DNA from 3 places in the Ruegeria sp. CDSB117 genome. Region 1 is predicted to be linked to each of the others. Evidence: riboswitches for the same ligand, from Rfam matches in the RefSeq annotation. Region 1 holds a riboswitch; each other region holds the start of a gene.

What was found. A riboswitch is a leader RNA that binds a small molecule or an ion and turns the genes downstream of it on or off. The one in region 1 is predicted to bind cobalamin.
Region 2: it holds a riboswitch for cobalamin, as region 1 does, so the genes downstream of both, AC2FJC_RS08015 (DUF1636 family protein) here and AC2FJC_RS22800 (metal ABC transporter ATP-binding protein) in region 1, are expected to answer to the same signal.
Region 3: it holds a riboswitch for cobalamin, as region 1 does, so the genes downstream of both, AC2FJC_RS12150 (DUF1636 family protein) here and AC2FJC_RS22800 (metal ABC transporter ATP-binding protein) in region 1, are expected to answer to the same signal.

What each region holds. Positions count from the first base shown of each region.
Region 1 covers NZ_JBXWOS010000041.1:2,412-4,607, reverse strand. Annotated here, with positions in the region: gene AC2FJC_RS22805 (metal ABC transporter permease) at 1-367, opposite strand, end outside; gene AC2FJC_RS22800 (metal ABC transporter ATP-binding protein) at 360-1,118, opposite strand; cobalamin riboswitch at 1,348-1,558, opposite strand; gene AC2FJC_RS22795 (acyltransferase family protein) at 1,849-2,196, shown strand, end outside.
Region 2 covers NZ_JBXWOS010000005.1:114,778-116,973, forward strand. Annotated here, with positions in the region: gene AC2FJC_RS08010 (bifunctional enoyl-CoA hydratase/phosphate acetyltransferase) at 1-332, opposite strand, end outside; cobalamin riboswitch at 526-731, shown strand; gene AC2FJC_RS08015 (DUF1636 family protein) at 833-1,189, shown strand; gene AC2FJC_RS08020 (ABC transporter ATP-binding protein) at 1,186-1,971, shown strand; gene AC2FJC_RS08025 (ABC transporter substrate-binding protein) at 1,982-2,196, shown strand, end outside.
Region 3 covers NZ_JBXWOS010000009.1:104,515-106,710, reverse strand. Annotated here, with positions in the region: gene cobW (cobalamin biosynthesis protein CobW) at 1-419, opposite strand, end outside; gene AC2FJC_RS12150 (DUF1636 family protein) at 416-805, opposite strand; cobalamin riboswitch at 889-1,098, opposite strand; gene AC2FJC_RS12145 (hypothetical protein) at 1,792-2,196, shown strand, end outside.

The DNA of each region.
Region 1 (2,196 bases):
GTGGGACTGCGGACCCTGCTGCAGACAGAATAAAGATACCCACCGCCAGTGCGATCAGATACAGCGAGGCAAGGCTGGCATCGCTGCGCAGGATCGTCCGGCGTGCGAGAAAGGCGGTCAAAATGGCGACGCCAACACCCGCGATAAGCCCTCCGACCAGCAGTGACATGACTGACAAGCCCGCCGTGACAAAGCCGATGACGATGCCCGGGGTAATCGCGTGGGCCATGGCCTCACCAGCCAGCGATAGGCGACGCAGAACAAGAAATGCCCCCACCGGCGCGACCGAAGCCGACAAAACCGTGGTTGCCACAAAAGCGCGACGCATGAAGGCAAAGCTCCACATTTCGACGATCAGGTCATACATTGGCGTGCTCCGCTGTTGAATGGGTGCCACGGAACATCCAGGACGCCTGACTTTCCGAGAGGTATCCTTGCGCAACCAGCCGGTCTGGTGTCAGAACGTCATTCACCGGTCCATGGGTCGCCTCTTGCCCGCCCAAAAGCAGCGCGTGGCTGCAATAGTCCAGTACCGAGGAAAGATCGTGCACCACCAAAACCACCGCGCGCCCCTCATCGCGCCATCGGCGTATAATCGACAGCAGATGCGCCTCAGTACTTTGGTCGACGGCGGCAAACGGTTCATCCAGCAGGATCAGCGGCGCGTCCTGCATGATAACCCGTGCGAACAGCGCGCGCTGCAGTTGCCCGCCCGATAGCATATGCAGAGGCCGGTCAGCGATATCCAGTACCCCGGCCTCATCCAGCGCGGCGGCCATCCGGTCACGTGCCGCGGCGTCCAGCCCGGTACGATAGCCAAACCCGCGCCAAGCACCCATCGCGGCAAGATCCCTCACACGGATGGGAAATCGGCGGTCGAACTCGGTCATCTGCGCCAGGTACCCGATGTCACCAGGACGGCCCTGCGGCCAAGTCAAACTGCCCGAAAGCGGATCCATCAAGCCCAGCAGCATCTTTACAAATGTGCTCTTGCCCGACCCGTTTGCACCAAGAACGGCCAGGGTTGTCCCGGCCGCGATATCCATGGAGAGGCGGTGAAACAATGTCAGGTCGCGGTAGCCCAACGTCAGATCTCGGATTTGTAAAACGGCCGACATCAAATCACCGCGTAAATCGCGAGCCACAAGATCGCCGACAGCGCCAGAGCCCCCGTGACCAGCACCGGAACACTAAATTCCGTCAAGCACTTACCCCTTTGGGTGTCAGCTTTTTGCAATGACAACGGCAACGCCTCCTGTGTTCGGACAGGGGCAAAGCGAGCGCAAGTTCGTGCACGGTACGGACCGCTTGAAACATTGTCATCTCCCTCTGGGACACCCCGCCCAGGTTCATAAATTTCGGATGGCAGGTCTCCTGACTTGCGGGTCAAAGCTATCCCGATCCTTCCCAGGCTATTGCCCAGTGGACGATCTCGGGTCGCTCGCCGCCTACAGTTGCGGGGGCAGTCACGGAATTGGTCTTTTCACAGAACCGCACCGTATTCCCTTTTATCCCTGACCGCAGAATACAGTCGGGAACCATCACGTGGACCAAATACGAATTGATTTGATTCGACAAGAGCGCGAACCAATCGGTGATGGCAATTTGTACCAGGCTCCAATCAGCCAAAAAAATTCTACGATAAGGGTGCTAGCAATGGCAGTGACTTCGCAGGGCTCACTCAGAAGTTTTCAGCCTGGGTCTTGCAACGACCGGAACGCATAAACCTGCCAATACTTTGTTCGATTGGCTGCGGCGGCTCAAAGTTCCTCGACACACTCTTGACGACAGATGCGCTTCGAAAGCTCACAGGCCCGAGCACAAAATACAAGAGTGGGTTTTGATTAAATGCTGCAACGGAAAGAAATTGATGGCCTTCGCAGCATTGCAGTTTTACCAGTGGTTCTTTTTCATTCCGGCATAAGCCTGTTCAGTGGAGGTTTTTTAGGCGTAGACGTTTTCTTCGTTATCAGCGGATATCTAATAACCTCTATTATCCTTGATGATCTTGGAAAAAATAGCTTCTTTCTTTTGAAGTTCTACGAGCGTCGGGCCCGACGGATCTTGCCAGCCCTGAGTGTCGTCGTACTGGTTTGTATTCCTATCGCTTGGTTTACCATGCTGCCCGATCCACTGGAAAACTTCGGCCAAAGTGTCGTGGCCACAATGTTCTCTCTGAATAATGTTCTTCTCACG
Region 2 (2,196 bases), on a different contig from region 1:
TCACGCTTTTCGGTAACAGCCACAAAGGCGGTCAGTTCTTCGCCCGCCATAACCGGAGCATGAAAACTCAGGTCCGCCCGACGTGTTTGCGTACCGGCCCCCGGTAAGATGTTTCCAATGACTGCAGCCACCAAACCCGCGGGCCACAAGGCGGGCGCAACAGCCTCGGGGTGTCCATCTCCATCTCCGTCATAGGCCGCCAGATTTAGCGGGTTGTGGTCACCCGAAGCCGAGGCAAACGCGTACAAGTCGTCCACGGTGCACAATCGGGTGACCTGCGCCTTGTCGCCTACCTTCAGTTGAGAATAGGTTCTGTTTTCTTGAATTTTCATCTCGTCCGGCTTTGTTTTTGAATGCGTGTTCGTTGTTTCAAACATTGGATGTGCGGCCCCCCGGAACCAGAACATATCCACCTTTGTTGCTACATTTCTGCAACGCAGCGTAGTCAGATCATTGGCAAATGACAAATGACCTCTGTGCGTGGGGCGGCGCGGATTATCGCTTGACCCAAATTCGGAACTCGGGCAAGCATCACCGCGATGGTTCCCTATGGTTCGCCACGGGATGAAAAGGGAATACGGTGAGGTTGCCAACAAGCGCCAAGTCCGTGACTGCCCCCGCAACTGTAAGCGGTGAGCGACGCCAAATACCCACTGACCCCAAATGGGTCGGGAAGGATGGCCAAGCCACGACCCGCAAGTCAGGAGACCTACCATCCGATGTTCAACCAACCCGGGGCGGGGCGTCCTGGAAGGAGGCTTTATGACACGTCTAAGACGTGATGACATGATTGGCACCTTCTGCCCGCGCTTGGCAACAGGCGGAGTGGGCTATGTCGATCAGTCCTGATCATTTCCTTCTGATTTGCGAGACCTGCGAGGGTTCTGACCGGGCGGATTCATTGCGCGCTGCGCTTGCAAGCAAGCTTCCATCCAGTTTTGACATCCAAAGCGTTTCCTGCATGGCCGGTTGCGGTCGTCCCACAACCGTCGGGGTTCAGGCATTCGACAAAGCGCAGTACCTTTTCGGTGACATCCAATCGACTGAGGACGTGGATGCTTTGGCCGAATTTGCACATCAATACCATCGCATCGCGGATGGGTGGACCAATGCAACGCAGCGCCCGCCTGCCCTTCTTGAAAAGACTCTGGCGCGCCTGCCGCGGCTAAAAGTGGAGACAAGCGCATGACCTGCGGAGCTTTCCTTGAGGCGCGCGGGCTGGAGTATTATGCCCTGAACGGCGACGTACTGCTGCAAAACATCAATTTCGAACTGAATGAAGGGGCCACTCTGGCAATTGCCGGCCCAAACGGTGCGGGTAAGACAACGCTGCTGAATCTTTTGTGCGGCGGTGAAGAGATTGTGCTGGGGGACGTTTTGGTAAAGGGGCGCAGCCTTCGGCAGCTTTCGGCAATGGACCGCGCCCGAATGATCGCCGTGGTCAGTCAGCAGGAATCGCCGGACGGGCGTTTGTTTCTGCGTGACTACGTGGCCCTTGGGCAAATCCCCATCCGCGCTGATCGGTCTGCCGCTGAGCACGCCTTGGAATTGGACCGAATCCTTAAACTGACCGGACTCTTCGCCCTCGCCGACAAGCGAATGGCCATGTTATCCGGCGGGGAACGCCAGCGTGCTCATATTGCAAGGGCGCTGGCGCAGAACCCGTCGTTGCTGTTTTTGGATGAGCCGACGAACCATCTGGATCCGGATGCCAAGGGACGCATGCTGTCGCTGGTCGCCGAGCTGGGCATTACGGTGGTCATGATCGTTCATGATCTGGTCATGATCCCGGAATTCGCGACCCATGTCGCGTTGATGAAATCCACGCGCCTGACCGGTTTCGGCCCAGTGCACGAAGTGCTGACACCCAAAAGGGTCCGTGAAACGTTTGGTGTCGATTTTCTTAGCTTTCAGCATGAAGGCCGCATGATCCCGGCACTGGATATCCGAAGAACCACTACCTCAAACTAGGAAAAGTAAAATGAACAAAACTCTCTGGTGCGCTGCACTGATCAGCGGCATTGCAAGTGCCGCAACAGCGCGCGAGATCACCGTCGACAATTGCGGCGAGCCGCTGGTGTTTGAAACTCAGCCCGAGCGGCTGGTCGTACACGACATGAACATGACCGACATGGCCTTTGCGCTGGGTTTGCAGGACAAGATCGTGGGCCTGACGGGCATCACCGGCTGGTACAA
Region 3 (2,196 bases), on a different contig from region 1:
GCGACGGCCTCGGCGTCCGCCAGAGCGATCACACCATCAACGGTGATTTTCGAGCGGATATCGGGCCAATCAAACGCCTTGAGCAGCGGTTTGGGCAGGGCGAGACCGGACGTTTCGATCAGGATGTGATCAGGACGCGGCTCCAGCGCCATCAAGGCTTCGATGGTCGGGATGAAATCATCGGCCACAGTGCAACAGATGCATCCGTTAGCCAATTCCATGATGTTTTCCGCCGGGCAATCCGGGATGGCGCAGGATTTCAGGATATCGCCATCCACACCCACATCGCCGAACTCATTGACGACCACAGCCAGACGCTTGCCCTGCGGGTTCTGCATCAGGTGCTTGACCAGCGTAGTTTTGCCCGAGCCCAGAAAGCCGGTGATCACAGTGACGGGGAGTTTTTCGAGATTGCTCATTTCAGGGCTCCAATCGGGGGAATGCGGGCCGCACAGTTTTTGCGGAAATGTTCGGGGCGCTCACGCCATTTCACCAGACCGTCTTCAGCGGCCAGATATTTGGTGACGCCTTCGACGATGGTCTCGACGTGGTCGGTCTCGTCGAGGTTTTCATAAATAAAGGTCCATCGGGACGAGCCACCACGCAAAACGATCGAACATCCCTGATCACAGTTCGACAGGCATTCCACCGGCTTCAGGTCCACGCCGTCAGGCAAGCCCGCCTGTTCAAGCGCTTTGTGCAGCAAAGTGCCGGGTCGCTGGGCGTCATCTTCGATGGGCAACCCACGGCGGCATGTCGTGCAGACCAGCAATTCAACTGGTGCGGTCTCGGTCACGTCTCTCATCCCCCTAATCCTTTGTACGGGGGACGGGGTTTCATGCGGGCCACGTGTGCGACATGGACCCGACACCGGAACACCCCGCCCGGTTTCAACTTCGGGTGCTGGCAGGTCTCCCGGCTTGCGGATGTCAGAGCGTTTGCCCTGTCGGATGTCCCGCCTTCCCGGCCTATTGGGCCAGTGGCTTTGGGCACCCTCTCCGGTCACGGTCGCGGGGGCGGCTGTGCTTGGCGATGACATCGCTGGCACATTCCCTTTTCATCCATCCGAGGATGGACACCAACGCATGCGACATGCGGCACGGGCAGGGGGCTTGTCAAGCACGACCAGGGTTTGAAAACCGGTTACGTCAGAAAAGCGACCAGCCGAAGTCAGTCAGCGGCATCCGATGCGATCCGATCACGAAGCCAGGCGCAAAACAGCCCCGCAGCCGCGGATGATTGAGCGCTTCCGTGCTTGGCAATCAGGTAGTGCGGTTGTGCAAACGGAATCGCTGGACCGGCAATCGCAACAGGCGCGACTTGGGCAATCGCGTTCTGTGCGAACCTTTGGGCAATATTAAGGAAGCGGGCAAAGGCGCGACAAAGACAAAGCACATCCCTCTACCACTGACGCATTGTGCGTCGCGCCGTTTGTTAGCGGGAAAAGATTTGGCACGTGTGGCATTACTTTCAAACCGCTTCGACATTTAACCCCGGACATCAACGGCGACGGTTATGCTGTTCCAGAAGCCAGTAGGAACATGATACCCAAGTGTATACGCCCGAATTTGCGAAAGCAGCGCAGAAAGCTAAGTGTTTGAAAAGAAGTGGAGGCGAGTACCGGAATCGAACCGGTGTACACGGATTTGCAATCCATAAAGACAGGCAGCGAAAACAACGGCTTATGGGTGCAAAACACCCCCTGACAAAAAGTGAACAAAAAGCGAAAGTTTCAACGCTCTTTGCGATTCAGAATGCTCACAAAATCGTTTCTAACCTTGGGATAATTTGATGAGTTGGGCGGTTGCAAACGAATGCGCCGAGCGCCGTTTTGGCAGCGCTGCGCGCAAGCAGATCATTATGTTCCTGGCCGACAAGGCGAGCGATGATGGCTCGGGCATCTGGTGCTCCAAGGGGACGATCCAGCGCCACACAGAGCTCAGCGAGAGCACGGTCAAGCGCACCATCATCGACTTCTTGCGCGAGGGCATTCTGATTGAGACAGGGCGGCGGCAGTGCAAGAATGGCTACACCGTCATTTACCGCATCGTTCTGGAGCGCGTGGCCGCGCTCGAAACCACGGCCGAGCCCGACATTGAGACGGGGGTCACTGTGAACCCCGTCCAGCCTGAACCCGGTACGGGGTCCACGGTGAACGGGGTACGGGGTTCAAGGTGGACCCCAAACCATCCTAAA